DNA from 2 places in the Variovorax sp. V15 genome. Region 2 is predicted to be linked to the other one. Evidence: riboswitches for the same ligand, from Rfam matches in the RefSeq annotation. Region 2 holds a riboswitch; the other holds the start of a gene.
What was found. A riboswitch is a leader RNA that binds a small molecule or an ion and turns the genes downstream of it on or off. The one in region 2 is predicted to bind thiamine pyrophosphate.

Region 1: another riboswitch for thiamine pyrophosphate. It lies ahead of thiC (phosphomethylpyrimidine synthase ThiC); the one in region 2 lies ahead of ACAM57_RS17465 (cytosine permease).

What each region holds. Positions count from the first base shown of each region.
Region 1 is NZ_AP028659.1:650,474-658,202, forward strand. It holds gene glyS (glycine--tRNA ligase subunit beta) at 1-26, shown strand, start outside; partial or broken gene gmhB (D-glycero-beta-D-manno-heptose 1,7-bisphosphate 7-phosphatase) at 49-641, shown strand; gene ACAM57_RS03210 (1-acyl-sn-glycerol-3-phosphate acyltransferase) at 641-1,414, shown strand; gene ACAM57_RS03215 (M48 family metallopeptidase) at 1,460-2,434, shown strand; gene thiC (phosphomethylpyrimidine synthase ThiC) at 2,467-4,350, opposite strand; TPP riboswitch at 4,440-4,545, opposite strand; gene ACAM57_RS03225 (YchJ family protein) at 4,587-5,006, opposite strand; gene ACAM57_RS03230 (response regulator transcription factor) at 5,195-5,935, shown strand; gene iaaH (indoleacetamide hydrolase) at 5,949-7,469, opposite strand; gene ACAM57_RS03240 (metallophosphoesterase) at 7,568-7,729, opposite strand, start outside.
Region 2 is NZ_AP028659.1:3,693,335-3,701,063, reverse strand. It holds gene ACAM57_RS17475 (FAD-dependent oxidoreductase) at 1-231, opposite strand, end outside; gene thiD (bifunctional hydroxymethylpyrimidine kinase/phosphomethylpyrimidine kinase) at 267-1,115, shown strand; gene ACAM57_RS17465 (cytosine permease) at 1,060-2,403, opposite strand; TPP riboswitch at 2,480-2,580, opposite strand; gene ACAM57_RS17460 (adenylate/guanylate cyclase domain-containing protein) at 2,779-4,677, shown strand; gene ACAM57_RS17455 (2Fe-2S iron-sulfur cluster-binding protein) at 4,651-5,634, opposite strand; gene ACAM57_RS17450 (Rieske 2Fe-2S domain-containing protein) at 5,631-6,854, opposite strand; gene ACAM57_RS17445 (Bug family tripartite tricarboxylate transporter substrate binding protein) at 6,851-7,729, opposite strand, start outside.

The DNA.
Region 1 (7,729 bases), 3.0 Mb from region 2:
CGCAGCTCGAGCGGCTGGCGGTCTGAACATCCTTCCGGCAACACCACCATGGGCGGCACCGCCATGAAACTCGTCATCCTCGACCGCAACGGCACGCTGAACGTGCACCGCGAAGACTTCGTGAAGAGCGACATCGAGTGGACGCCGCTGCCCGGTGCGCTGGAAGCGGTGGCGCGGCTCAACCATGCGGGGTGGCACGTGGTGATCGCGTCGAACCAGTCGGGCCTGGGGCGCGGCCTGTTCGACATGGCCTCGCTCAACGCGATGCACGCCAAGATGCACAAGATGCTCGCGGCCGTGGGCGGCAAGGTCGACGCGGTGTTCTACTGCCCGCACAGCCCCGACGAGAACTGCGACTGCCGCAAGCCGAAGCCGGCCTGTTCCTGCAGATCGGCGACCGCTACGGCATCGATCTCAAGGGCATTCCGACCTGCGGCGACAGCCTGCGCGACCTGCAGGCCGGCGCGGCGGCCGGCTGCGAGCCGCACCTGCTGCTCACAGGCATGGGCGCGGCCTGCCGCGGCGTGGATCCGCTTCCTTCCGAATACCCGGCGAACACGATGGTCCACGACGACCTCGCCGCCTTTGTCGATTTTCTGCTCGCGCGCGAAGCGCGGGATGCACTGCAGGTGGCTGTCTGATGGCGTTGTTCCGTTCCGTTCTCCACGCACTCTGGATGCTCGTCACCGTGGTGCCCTGGGGCATCATCATGTGCGTCAGCTCGCTCTGGAAGCGCGGCGTGCCGCTCTACTGGATGGCCGTGCGGTGGCTGGGCTGGGCCATCGGCGGCGCGCGGGTGCTGCTGGGCATCAGGACGCGCGTGAGCGGCATGGAGAACCTGCCGACCGACAAGCTCGCCGGCGCGATCCTGCTGGTGAAGCACCAGTCCACGCTCGAGACCTTCCTCATGCCCACGCTGATGCCGCATCCGCTGGCCTACGTGTTCAAGAAGGAGCTGCTCTACATCCCCTTTTTCGGCTGGGCGATGGCGCGGCTGGACATGATCCACATCGACCGCAGCCAGCGCGCACAGGCCTTCAACAAGGTGGTGAACCAGGGGCGCAAGCTGCTCGCGCAGGGCATCTGGATCATCATGTTCCCCGAGGGCACGCGCATCCCGCGCGGGCAGAAGGGCACCTACAAGAGCGGCGGCACGCGGCTGGCCTGCGAGACCGGCGTGCCGGTGATCCCGATCGCCGTGACCTCGGCCAAGGTCTGGCCGCGCAAGGCCTTCATCAAGCGCCCCGGCGTGGTCGACGTGTCCATCGGCCCGGCCATTCCCAGCGTGGGCCGCAAGCCCGACGAGCTGATGCGCGAGGTCGAGGAGTGGATCGAGGCCGAGATGCGCCGCCTCGACCCCGAGGCCTACGCGAACAGCCCCTCCCGGCCCGCCCGGCAGGAAGCGGTGAGCTGACGGGCGCGGGCCGCCGGTAGAGCGACAGAAGCCAGAAGGCCCGCCATGGGGGGATTGCTCCGGTTCACGATGGACCTGTTCGAGGGGCTGGGGAGCGAGTTCGCGCCCCCGGCGCCCGCGCCGGCACGTCCGCGCCGTCCGAGGAAGCCGAAGCCGGCGGTACCGCCTTCCGTGCTGCCGGACGCGGCCATCCTTCCTCCCGCGCCCGTCGATCCGAATGCGCCGCCCGCGGTGCCGCTGGCCGACACGCTGACGCTCGCGAACTTCGCCCACCCCCAGGCCACGCGCGAAGTGGTGCTGGGCTCCGCGCGCGTGGCCTACGAATTCAAGCGCGGCAAGCGCAAGACCATCGGCTTCCTGGTGGGGGCCGAAGGGCTGTCGGTGCGCGCGCCGCGCTGGGTGGCGCTGCGCGATGTGGATGCGGCCATCCACGAGAAGTCGGACTGGATCCTGCGCAAGCTCACGGAGACGCGACAGCGCCTCGCGCGCGTGGAAGCCACGCGCATCGAATGGAAGGACGGCGCAGCCTTCCCGTTCCTGGGAGAGCCGGTCGTGATGCGGCTCGATCCCAAGCACGGCTTCGCGAGCGTCGGTGGCACGCTGGACGCAGCCACCGAGGAAGGCGCGCCGCGCATCCTGCGGCTGGCCGTCTCGCAGAACGCCGAGCCCTCGCAGATCCGCGACGCCGCGCAGGCCTGGCTCATGCGGCAGGCGCGCAAGCTGTTCATCGAGCGGCTGGACCACTTCGCGCCGCTGCTCGGCGTGCAGTGGCAGAAGCTGTCGCTGTCCAACGCGGCAACGCGCTGGGGCAGCGCCAGCGCCGACGGGTCGATCCGGCTCAACTGGCGGCTGATCCACTTCCGGCTGCCGGTGATCGACTACGTCGTGGCGCACGAACTGGCCCACCTGCGGGTGATGGACCACTCGCACCGCTTCTGGGAGACCGTGGAGAGCGTGGTGCCCGACTACGACGCGCTGCGGCAGCAGCTCAAGGACGAAGCGGTTCCACGCTGGAACTGAGGCCGGGGCGCCCCGGCCCCGGGGTCAACGCTTCAGGACACGGCCTTGATGGGGATGTACATCTCACCCCCGCCCGCCATGAACTCCTTCGACTTCTCCTCCATGCCCTCGCTCATGGCCTGATCCTCGGCCACGCCCTTCTTCGCGGCGTACTCGCGCACTTCCTGCGTGATCTTCATCGAGCAGAACTTGGGGCCGCACATCGAGCAGAAGTGCGCCACCTTGCTCGAATCCTTGGGCAGCGTCTCGTCGTGGAATTCGCGCGCCGTGTCGGGGTCGAGGCCGAGGTTGAACTGGTCCTGCCACCGGAACTCGAAGCGCGCCTTGCTCAGCGCGTCGTCGCGCGAGCGCGCGCCCGGGTGCCCCTTGGCCACGTCCGCGGCGTGCGCGGCGATCTTGTAGGCAATGATCCCCTGCTTCACGTCGTCGCGATCGGGCAGGCCCAGGTGCTCCTTCGGCGTCACGTAGCACAGCATCGCGGTGCCGGCCCAGCCGATCATGGCCGCGCCGATCGCGCTGGCGATGTGGTCGTAGCCCGGCGCGATGTCGATGGTCAGCGGGCCCAGCGTGTAGAAGGGCGCCTCGTGGCAATGCTTGAGCTGCTCGTCCATGTTCGACTGGATCATGTGCATCGGCACATGGCCCGGGCCTTCGATCATGGTCTGCACGTCGTGCTTCCAGGCGATCTGCGTGAGCTCGCCCAGCGTGCGCAGTTCGGCGAACTGGGCCTCGTCGTTGGCGTCGGCGCCCGAGCCGGGGCGCAGGCCGTCGCCGAGCGAGAAGCTCACGTCGTAGGCCTTCATGATGTCGCAGATGTCCTCGAAGTGCGTGTAGAGGAAGCTCTCCTTGTGATGCGCGATGCACCACTTGGCCATGATCGAGCCGCCGCGCGACACGATGCCCGTCATGCGGTTGGCCGTCAGGTGGATGAAGGGCAGGCGCAGGCCGGCGTGGATGGTGAAGTAGTCGACGCCCTGTTCCGCCTGCTCGATGAGCGTGTCGCGGTAGATCTCCCAGGTCAGGTCCTCGGCCACGCCGCCCACCTTCTCGAGCGCCTGGTAGATGGGCACGGTGCCGATCGGCACGGGACTGTTGCGCACGATCCAGTCGCGCGTGGTGTGGATGTTCTTGCCGGTGGAAAGATCCATCACGTTGTCCGCGCCCCAGCGGATGGCCCACACCAGCTTCTCCACCTCTTCCTCGATGCTCGAGGTGACGGCCGAATTGCCGATGTTCGCGTTGATCTTCACCTTGAAGTTGCGGCCGATGGCCATCGGCTCGACCTCGGGGTGGTTGATGTTCGCGGGAATGATCGCGCGGCCGCGCGCCACCTCGTCGCGCACGAACTCGGGCGTGATGATGCGCGGGATGCTCGCGCCCATCGGGTTGCCAGCCACGCGCTTCGCACGCTCCTCGTTGGCGAGGTACTCGGCCATCCACTCGCGCTTGCCGTTCTCGCGCAGGGCGACGTATTCCATTTCGGGCGTGACGATGCCGCGGCGTGCGTAGTGCATCTGCGTGACATTGCCGCCCGATTTCGCGCGGCGGGGCGTGCGCTGCAGCGCCGAGGCACCGGCGCGCAGTTCGGCCAGGCGCTGGGCGTCGCGGTCCTCGTTCTTGGCGCCGTCGTCCAGCGCATGGTGCACGCGGCCTTCGTAGCTCTCGGTGTCGCCGCGTTCGGCGATCCACGCGCCGCGCACGTCGGGCAGGCCCCGGCGCACGTCGATCTCGACCTTCGGGTCGGTGTACGGGCCGGAGGTGTCGTAGAGCGACACGGTCTCGCCGTTGGTCAGCTGCACGTCGCGCACGGGCACGAACAGGTCGGGCCGGCTGCCCGGGATCACGCACTTGTGCGACGCGGGAAAGGGCTCGCGCGTCAGCGAAAGCAGCGAGGTGAACTTGTCGGGGGCATTCATCGGAGGCACTCCTTGTTGAGGAAAGGGTGCTCCGCAATCGCTCGGTGGTCTTCGGCAGAAGCCCGTCACGGGAAGGTGGACGGACCGAAGTCAGGGAGTGCAGCTCTTCTTACGCCGGTATGACCCGGATCAAGTTCGCGGGTCGGCAGCTTTGCCATCTCAGCACGCCACATGCGTGCACCCCGGAGCGGGGCCGATTGTGCGAGCCTCGGCCGGGCGCGTCAACCCGCGGGTTGTTACCGCAGGTCGCCGTCGAGGTAGTACCAGCGCCCGTCCTCGCGCACGAAGCGGCTGCGCTCGTGCAGGCGCGTGGCGGCGCCGGAGGGGCCGCGCTGGCGCGCGACGAACTCGACCTCGGCGTGGTCCGCATCGAGCACCGACCGGGCGCGGACGTCCAGCCCGAGCCATTTGACGCCCGGCTCGAACTCGATGGAGGCCGGGCGCTTCGAGGGGTGCCAGGTGGCGAGCAGGTACTCGCCGCGCTCCAGCACGAAGGCCGAATAGCGCGAGCGCATCAGCGATTCGGCATCGGGCGCGGGCGTGCCGTCGAAATCGTCGAGATATCGGCCGCAGCACAGGGCATGGGCGACGGGCTTGTCGCGGCGGTCGGTTCGGCCGCAGGGGCAAGGCCCGGGGGTGGGATCGGTGGAACTCATGAAGACCGCTATTGGAACACCTCGCGGCCCAGCTTCCGACAGGGCAAGCCCGGAGCCGGTGAAGGCCGCTTGCGGCGGATGGGCTCCTGCAGCGCCTGCGCACCGGCCGGCCCGGTCCCTGGGCATCCACCCTTGGCGCGGCGCTTGCTAAACGATAGCGTTGCCCTAGCCCGTCGAGAAAGCCCGCGATGTACCTCACAGCCCCCGAACAGCAGGCCCTGCGCGGCGTCTTCGCGCTGCTGGCCGAGGACGACCGTGGCGAGCACGAGATCCGCGAGCGCCTCGGTAGGGCTCTGCTCGACCTGCTGCACGCCGACCAGTTCGCCTCCTTCGTTTGGGACGCGGCGGGCAACAGCTTCGGCTCGCGCGTGGCGATCCACATGGACCCGGCGAACCTCGACACTTACGCGCAGTGGCACCAGCACCACGACCCGATCACCTTCGTGCTGCAGTCGCGCCGCCGTGCCACGCGCGTGACCGAGGTGATGCCGCAGCGCGAGCTGATGCGCACGCCCTTCTTCAACGACTTCCTCGCGCGCGACGGCCTGCACTGGGGCATGAACCTGCATGCCTTCGAGGGCGACCGGGCACTGGGCGACCTGCGCATCTGGCGCCGCAAGGGGCGCGGCGATTTCGGCGATCACGAGAAGGCGCTGCTGGACCTGATCGAGCCGGCGTTCATCGGCGCGTTGCAGCGGGCGCAGCGTGCCGCTGCAACAGCCATACCTTCATCGCATGCACCTGCCTCCTCCGATGCGCTGCTGAGTGCGCGCGAGCAGGAGGTGGCCCGCTGCGTACGCGAAGGGCTCACCGACAAGGAGATCGCGCGGCGCATGGCGGTGAGCGTGCCCACCGTGCGCACCTACCTGCGCCGCATCTTCGACAAGCTGGGCATCGAGCGCCGCTCGGCGCTGGCGGCCTTGCGCTGACACCCGCAGCCGGTCACTTCGGCGCGGGCAGCCGTCCCAGCACCTTCTCCACCGCGAGGCCCACGGCCAGCAGCCTGCGGTCGCTGCCGGCGGGGCCGTCGAGCTCCAGGCCCACGGGCAGACCCGTCGTCGCGCCGATGCCCGAGGGCAACTGGATGCCGGGAATGCCGGCATTGCTGCCCGGGTCGGTGTTCTGGATCAGCGCGCCGAAGTTCTCGGGGCTGCTGGCGTCCGGCGCGGCCGCCAGGGCCACGCGCGGCACCGTCGGGAACACCAGCGCGTCGAGCCTGTTCTTCGTGAAGGTGTCGCGATACAGCTTCTGCAACGCGGGGCGCGCGACGCGCATCGCGTTGTCGTAGACCGGCTTCGCATCCACCACGCCGCTGGGCGCCGGCAGCTTGCGCGGGATGACGAAGGCTTCGAAGGTGCCCTTGACGTCGGGGCTCGCGATGCCGGCCGTGAGCTGCGCGATGTCGATGCCGGTGCGGTATGTCGCGAGATAGGCCGCCATGTCGTCGTTCGCCTCGTAGAGCGCGAGCGGGAAGCCGACGGCGCCGTTGAGCTCCATGAGCTTCGGCATCTCGACGTTCACCAGCGTGACGCCGGCAGCGCGTAGCTTTTCGAGCGCGGCATCGGTGGCCGCGCGCGTGTCGGCATCGAGATTCGCCTGGAAGGTCGGCACCACGCCGAGGCGCACGCGCTTGAGGTTCGCGGGCTTCGGCGGTGCGCCGCCGGCGATGACGCTGTCGAGCAGCGCCACGTCGGCCATCGACTGTGCCATCGGCCCGGCGGTGTCGCGCGTATGCGAGATCGGCGCGATGCCCTGCTGCGGATAGCGGCCCACCGACGGGCGCAGCGAGGCGCAGCCGTTGAATGCGCAGGGAATGCGCACCGAGCCGCCCGTGTCGGTGCCCAGCGCCGCGGGCACCATGCGCGCGCCGAGTGCCGAGCCGTTGCCCGAAGACGACCCGCCCGCGATACGGCTGGCGTCGTAGGCATTGCGCACGCCCACCTCGGTGCCGGTCTGGAAGGCGGGGTTGTAGCCGGTGACGCCGAAGGCCAGCTCGTGCATGTTGGTCTTGCCGAGCACGACGGCGCCGGCCGCGCGCAGCCTGGCCACCACCGGCGCATCGGCGGCAGGCACGAAGCCCTTGAGCGCCGGTGTGCCGGCTGTGGCGGGCAGGCCCTGCACCTGGATGTTGTCCTTGATGGCCACCGGAAGCCCCGCCAGCGGCTTGCATGCGCCGCCGCGCTTGCGCTGCGCATCGGCGGCACGCGCCTGCTTCAGCGCACCGGCTTCGTCGAGGGTGATGAACGCGTTGAGGTTCGACTTCGCCTTGGCCTGCGCGATGTAGGCGGCCGTCAGCTGCTCGCTGGTGACGGTGCCTGCGCACAGCTGCCGCACGGCTTCTGTTGCGGTCAGCGTCGCGATGTCGGGCGTCGCCGGCTGGGCCTGGGCGGAGAGGGCGAGAGCGACGGCGGACGGCACAAGGGCCAGCCGAGCGGCAAGGGAAATGGATTTCTGAACGGTCATGGCAAGGGCCTCCGGGAAAGAGGCGGCCATGGTGCGCCGGCACGCGGCGCCTGTCTGTCATCCAAACCGATGACAGGCGGCAGAGGCGGCCCGCAGCCCTACCGGAACATCACCCACTCGGGTCGCATGTTGAAGCGCACCGGCAGGATGCTGACGCCCAGCCCGCTGGTGACGTACATGCGCCGGCCCTTGTGCGCGATCCAGCCATAGGCCCACTCGCGCGGGGCGGCGCCCGGCACGATCAGCGCGCCGTAGCCGGG
Region 2 (7,729 bases):
CCAGCGCGCGAGCGCGTGCTGCCCCATGCGCACGACAGACACCGGTGCGACGGCCGATTCGGCCAGCGGCGCCAGCATCGCGGCGGCCACGCGCGCGGCAGCGCCTTCGGCCTCGGCGCTGCCGGCCTCGAACACATCGACCTTGCACCCGGCGTGCGCCAGCGTCACCGCCATCAGCCGGCCCATGAGGCCTGCGCCGAGGATGGCGACCGAGTCGAAAGGAAGGCTCATGCCAGGGCTCCTTCGCGTCGCCGATAATTTTCGGCATGACCCAAGAGCCCACTCAGCGCTACGCACGCGTGCTTTCCATCGCCGGTTCCGACAGCGGTGGCGGCGCCGGCATCCAGGCCGATCTCAAGACCTTCGCCGCCCTGGGCTGCTACGGCATGACGGCCATCACTGCGCTCACCGCGCAGAACACGCTGGGCGTCTCGGGCATCCACGGCGTGCCGCCCGACTTCCTCAAGGCGCAGATCCAGGCCGTGGTCGAAGACATCGGCGTCGATGCCGTCAAGCTCGGCATGCTGCACGCGCCCGAGGTGGTCGAAGTGGTGGCCTGGGCCATCGACCGCTACCGGCTGAAGAACGTGGTGCTCGACCCCGTGATGGTCGCCACCAGCGGCGATCGCCTGATCGCGGCCGAGACGGTGCAGGTGCTGGTGCGCGAGCTGTTCCCGCGCGCCGTGGTCGTCACGCCCAATCTCGACGAAGCCGCCTTGCTGATCGGCCGTGCCATCGAAGGCGTGGATGCACTCGACGGCGCGGCCGACGAACTGCTGGCGCTCGGCGCGAAGGCCGTGCTGCTCAAGGGCGGCCATCTGCCGGGCAACCAAGTGGTCGATGTGCTGCTGCAGGCCGATGGCGAACGCAAGCGACTGGCCTCCGGCCGCATCGAAAGCCGCAACCTGCACGGCACCGGATGCACGCTGTCGTCCGCCATTGCCGCGCACCTTGCGCTGGGCGCGACGCTGCCCGAGGCGGTCGAGAGGGCGCGCGCCTACATCCTCGGCGCGATGGCTGCAGGTGCAGACGTGAAGATCGGCGCGGGTCATGGCCCGCTCAACCACGGCTTTGCGCCAGTGCCGACGCACCGGCTGCCGTTGAAGGCCGGCTGAGCCAGGCCAGCGCGAAAGTCGCGGCCAGTGTCGGCAGCGCGGAGCCGAACTGCGGTGCCCACTTGGCAAGCGCGTGATACGCGGCGATGCCCGCGATCCAGATCAGTGCCGCGCCGAAGTCGATTTTGCGCCGCGCGCCTTGCGGCGATACCGCCTCGCCGCTGCCCAGCCGGCCGATGATCACCCCATACAGCGGCACGAACACCGAACTCAGCAGCAGCAGGAAGGGCTCCAGCGTGTGCATCGGCAGCACCAGCGCCAGCGCGATGCACAGGGCAGCCAGCAGCAGGCCCCAGCGCTTCACGCTCCAGCGCGGCAGCAGGCTGTGCGTGGAGACCGAGCCCGAGTAGACGTCGCCGTACGCGTTGTCGAGCTCGTCGATGAGGATGAGGCCCAGCGCCACCAGGCCGCCCTGGGCCAGCAGCAGCGCGGTGACGAGGCCCGTGCCCGGTTCGGCCACGCTCACCACCATCACGCCCAGCGCATAGCACCAGACGTTCGCGACCGCGTAGCCGATCCAGGTGCCGCCGAATGCGCCGCCGAGGCCGCCGGAACTGCGCTTGCCGTGCCGCGCATAGTCCGCCACCAGCGGCAGCCACGACACCGGCATCGCGATCACCAGGTCGAGCGCACTGAACATGCCCATCGTGCCGTCGCCGGGGCGCGCCCAGAAGGCGTCCAGCCCCTTGGCCTGCAGTTGCGCCGCGAACTGCCACGTGAGCCACAGCAGCGACAGCACCACCAGCGGCAGCCCGAACCGGCTCACGAAGCGCCGCACCAGCTTCACCATCGAGCCGGCGAGCAGCGCCAGCAGCACCGCGCCCCACAGCAAGGTCGTCAGCACGCCGCCCCAGAAGCTGCCCAGCGCCGGCCCCACCACCGTCTGGCCGATGGCCTGCGTGCCTTCGCGCATCACCACGAGTTCGAAGGTGGTCCAGCCCACCAGCTGCACGATGTTGAGCAGCACCGGCAGCCGCGCGAAGGCACTGCCGTAGGTGGCGTGCATGAGGCCGGCGCTCGCCAGGCCGCTCTGGCAGCCAAGCCGCGCGGTCCAGGCCAGCAGGCCCGCGCCGATGCAGGAGCCGAGCACGATGGCGATCGCCGCGTCGCGCGTGCCCACGGCCGGCACCAGGTAGGCGCCGATCTGCATCACAAGCAGCCCCACGCCGAGGCTGAACCAGAGCGAGGCATGGTCGTGCCAGCCGAACACGCGCCGCGAGGCGGGCAGGGGCGTCAGCGCCTCGTTCGAGACGCCAGCGGCATCGTTGTTCTTGTCGTCGTGTGCCATCCGTTTGCTCCAGTGCAAAAGGTTTGGCAGGTGGGCGAGGCCCCAGTGGCGCGGCTTTCACGCGAGAAGGCGCGAGAGGCCACCGGACCAGCTTCCCTGCGCGAGGATTACCTCAATCAGGTTCAAAGGGACTTTCTCAGCCGGACGGCAAGCCGCCCAACACCCCTAGCAAGTACGCCGCGGCAAACCCGTGGCGCGGAGCCGATTTTATGCGGGGCCGGGAAGCCGCGACGCCAGGCATGCCTTTGCGGGCAGGGAAAACCCTCGGCATGCGGATGCGCCGCGCGAGAATCGACCGCCGAGGAAAACGACGGCAGAAGAAACGGGAGCGCATGCCGATAAGCGTGCAGAAACAAGAAATGAAGAGGAGCTTGCATGGTCGATGAGGATTTCAAGGGCACCCGCCTCAGGCGGTTCAGGGTCGACGTGGGGACCATCATCTGCGCGGTGGCGCTGGTGCAGTCGCTGCTCCTGGTGGCCTTCGGCTACTGGGCCGCCGAGAGGCTGGTGTCGAGGCTCGGCACCGCCGCGCACAAGATCAACCACGACCGGGTCGAGGACAGCGTGCTCGCCTTCCTTGCGAAGACCGAGGCGGCGATCCGTGCGATCGCCGATTCGCCCAGCGTCCATGTCTGCGGCGAAGATGGCGAGCAGACCGCCGAGATGCTCTGGACGCTGCTGGAGCAGACGCCGGAAATCGACAGCATCAACGTGGCCACCGACCACGGCCACGTGCTGATGGCGGTGCGCTACCCGGTGCCGGCCATCCGCCAGGTGCTGCGCGCCGACGGATTCAGCACCGAGACCTGGCACTACAAGGACTCGCCGGACCGGGACGGCGGCGACGCGAAGCAGCGTTTTGCGACAACATCGATCTCGGCCTACCGCAGCGATTTCGATCCCGAGAAGCGCACCTGGTACCTGGAGGCCATGAAGGCGAAAGGACCGGTGTGGACCCAGCCATTCATGATGAGCGACTCGCAGGAGCTGGCCGTCGGGCACGCGCGGCCTTCGGCGCGCGCCGACGACGAAGGGCACAGGCGGGGACTCGTGGTCGATGCCAACGTGTCGCTGGGGCATCTGTCCAGGCTCGTGGGTGCCTTCGGTGCGCAGGGCCATGGCGAGAGCGCCCTGATGAGTTCGGACCACCACGTGATCGCGCGCAGCGACCATCCCGATCCGGTGCGCGAGCTGGAGTCGCCCGACAGCGGCGTGCTCGGCGCCATCCATGCGCACATGCTCTCGGTCAGCACGGCAGGCGGAGCCGACGACCAGGCCTTCTCCATCGAGCACGAAGGCAGTCGCTACCTCGTGCAGACCTCGCACCTGCCGCACACCCGGTGGCAGCTCGTGAGCTGGGAGCCCGAGGAGCTGCTGCTCGGTGGCCTGCAGCGCTCGGTGCTCTGGTCGCTGGCGCTGACGGTCAGCTTCCTGGCGCTGGCGCTCATCATTTCGCTGCGGCTGTCGAAGCTGGTGACCGGGCCCATCGAGAACCTCTCGCGCGTCGCGCGCCGCATCGGGCGGCTGGAACTCGACGATCTGCCGATCGAGCCGAGCCGGGTGCTCGAGGTGCAGCACCTCAACCAGGCGCTGGACGAATCCGCGCGCAGCCTCAAGGCCTTCAGCAAGTTCGTGCCGGTGGACATCATCCGGCAACTCGTCGCGGAAGGGCACGCGCTGGGGCCGAGCGGCTCGCCGAAGCGCATCACCGCGATGTTCACCGACGTGGAGGGCTTCACCAGCATCTCGGAGTCGATGCCGGCCGAGGTGCTCGTGCGCCAGCTCACCGAGTACTTCAATCTCGCCGCCGGCATCTTCGCGCGTCACGGCGGCGTGATCGACAAGTTCATGGGCGACGGCATCATGGTGCTGTGGGGCGCACCCACCGAACTCGAGGATGCTGAGTACCGCGCCTGCCTCGCGGCGATCGAGCTGCATGCCGAGATGAACGCGCTCAACGAGAAGTGGCGCGCCGAGGGCCTGCAGGAGTTCCGCACGCGCGTGGGCATCCACACCGGCCATGTGATCGCGGGTGTGCTCGGCTCGAGCAACCGCCTGTCGTACACCGCCATCGGCGACGCGATCAATGCGGCGAGCCGCATCGAGGGTGCCAACAAGGAGCTGGGCACGCGCACGCTGATCTCCGAGGCCACCTTCGAGGGGTTGGGCGGCCGGCTCGCCACGCGCCGCATCGAAGAGCTCGCGGAGCTGCGCGGCCGGCAGACGCGCATGGTGCTCTACGAGCTGCTACAGATCGAGCATCAGCCGGGCTGAACGGGCCCGCGAGCAGCAGGGCAGGAACTGGTCGTTGGCGGCCTGCTCCTCGGGCGTGAGATAGAGGTCGCGGTGCTCGACCTCGCCCTGCAGCACGCGCGTAAGGCAGGTGCCGCACACGCCCTGCGCGCAGGACACGGGGATGTCGACACCCTCGGCCGCCAGTGCGTCCACCACGCTGAGCGAGGCTGGCACGCGCACCACGCGGCCCGAACTGCGCAGCTCGACTTCGAACTCGCCTTGTTCGCCTGCCGGCTGCATCGCGCCCGAGAAGTATTCGAAGTGCACCTGGGCGTCCGGCCATTGCAGGTCGCGTGCCATGGCTCGCACCGCATCGAGGAAGCCCTGCGGGCCGCACACGTAGATGTGCCTGCCGGGTGCCGGGCGGCCGATGGTCGCGGCGAGATCCAGCCGTTGCGTGGGCGGACCGTCGTCATGGTGGAAGAACACCCTGTCGGCGAAGTCGCTGCCTTCCAGCCGACGCCGGTAGGGCGCCCGCGCGGCGGTTCGGCTGCAGCAGTGCAGCGCGAAATCGGCACCCAGCGAGGCCAGCCGCTGAGCCATCGACAGCAGCGGGGTCACGCCGATGCCGCCGGCCAGCAGCAGGCTGTGCGCGGCGCCTTCGTCCAGCGGAAAGTGGTTGCGCGGCGGGCTGATGTTCAGCACCGCGCCTTCATGCACCGCATCGTGCATCGCGAGGGAGCCGCCGCGTGAGGCGGCGTCGCGCAGCACACCGATCTCGTAGTGCTCGTCTTGCCCTGGCAGGTTGCACAGCGAATACTGGCGCACCAGCCCGCCGGGCAGCGACACGTCGATGTGCGCGCCTGGCGCGAAGCCCGGCAGCGGCGCGCCGCTGGCCGAGACCAGCCGGAAGCTGGCCACGTCCTCGGCCTCGACCGTCTTGCGCGCCACCCGCACGGCGATGGGCTGGCCCGCGATGGACGCCGCTGCGCTCATTCGCTCACGATGAAGTTTCCGGCGTCGAAATGCACGGGCGGCGGTGCCGGGTCGAAGCTCACGCCCGCCGGATCGCGCCCCTCGCGCACCGCATCGAGCTGGCGCTGCAGCAGCCGGCGCAGCATCACGATGCCGCGGTCGGAGGTGGCCAGGTGCTCTTCCGAATGCGCGGTGATCGCGCCCTGGCTCACCTGCGCTTCGTAGTCGCCCGGGAAGGCGCGGTGCTCGGCCTCGGTCAGTTCTTCCCACAGCTTGCCGTTCAGGCGCGAGCGCACGCGGGCCAGGTCGCCCGGCGTCTTCACGCGGCCCACGGTGTAGATGCGGAAGCTGTGGTCGTCGATGGGCAGCACCCAGCCGATGGACTCCACCCGGCCGTAGGCCGCCACGCGCGGGTTGGGCACCACGCGCAGCGTGGGCAGCACCGGACCCGCCACGCGGCGGAAGACGCTGCCGTCCTCCAGCTTGCGTATCGAGATGATCTTCACGCCGGTGTCGGTGCTCTCGAAGGTCACGTCGGGCATCTGGCCCATCAGTGCCACGAACTGCGTGCCACTGAAGCTGCCGTGCAGCACCGGCACGTGGAAGGGATCGGCCACGTTCTCGTAATGCTGCAGCCAGTTGCACGGAATGATCTGCGGCCCGCCGCCGCCGATGCTGTTGCCGTCGGCTTCCAGCGTCTCGCCCTCATCCAGCGTCTCCAGGCAGTCGTAGCGCGGCAGCACCGGCTTTTTCTCGGCCGGGCCGAGGTAGGCCCAGATCAGCCCGTACTGTTCCTGCACCGGATACCAGGGCTGGCGCACGCGGCCCCGGCTGCGCGCGCCGCCGTCGGGCTCGCAGGGCTGGTCGACGCAGTGGCCCTGCACGTCGAACATCCAGCCGTGGTAGCAGCAGCGGATGCCTTCTTCCTCGACGCGCCCGTAGTAGAGCGAGGCGCCCCGGTGCGCGCAGCGCCAGTGCACGAGGCCCGCTCGGCCCTTCCTGTCGCGAAACAGGATGAGGTCCTCGCCCAGCACGCGCACCTGGCGTGGCGTGTCAGTGGCGTCGGCGGCAAGGCCGATCGGGTGCCAGTAGCGGCGCAGCAGCTCGCCCATGGGCGTGCCGGCGCCGACCTCGGTCAGCTCTGGCTTGTGGCTGGGCGGCTTACGGCCGTAGGCGGTGCCGGTATCGAAGGCGATCGGCTGCCATTCGGCAGCAGGGGATGCGGATGCGACGGTGCTCATTCGGGAGTGACTCCTGCGGCCTTGATCAGGTCCGCGACACGGGGAAAGTCGGCCATGTAGCTGGCCCTGAACTCGGCGGGCGTGCTGCCTAGCGGCTCGAATCCGAAGCCGGCCAGGCGCTCCTGGATATCGGGCATCTTCGTGATCTCGCGCAGCGCGCTCGACCATTCGTCGAGCACGGGCCGAGGCGTCTTCGCGGGGGCATACACGCCGATCCAGCTGTCGAGGTCGAAACCGGGAAAGCCCTGTTCGGTGAAGGTCGGCACGTCGGGCATCGAGCGCACGCGCTGGCGCCCGGTGATGCCCAGGACCTTGATGCGCCCGGCCTGCGCGAGGCCGCGCGCAGTCGCCGGATTGGCCCAGGCCACGCCCAGCGCCTCGCCGAACATGTCGTTGTGCGCCGCGGCCTCGGCCTTGTAGGGCACATGCACAAGATCGAGCTTGTTCTGTCGCGCCAGCAGCTCGCCGAACAGATGCGCGTTGGAGCCGTTGCCCCAGGTGCCGTAGGAGATGCCGGGATGCGCCTTGGCATAGGCCACGAACTCGCGCACGTTCGAGAACGGCGCCGAGGCGCGCGCGATCAGCATCGGCCCGCCGGTGGCCAGCTGCGACAGCGGCTCGAAGTCCTTCACCGGGTCGTAGGGCAGCTTCGGCTGCAGCACCACGTTGTTGATGTGCGTGAGCGGCAGCGTCAGCAGCACGGTGTAGCCGTCGGGCGCAGCCTTGGCGACGGTGTCGGCGGCGATGGTGCCGCTCGCGCCCGGCTTGGCCTCGACGATCACCGGCTGGTTCCAGCGCGCCTTGAGCTTTTCGGCGTAGACGCGGGCGATGGTGTCCATCGGGCCGCCGCCGGAGCCGAAGGGGATGATGCGCAC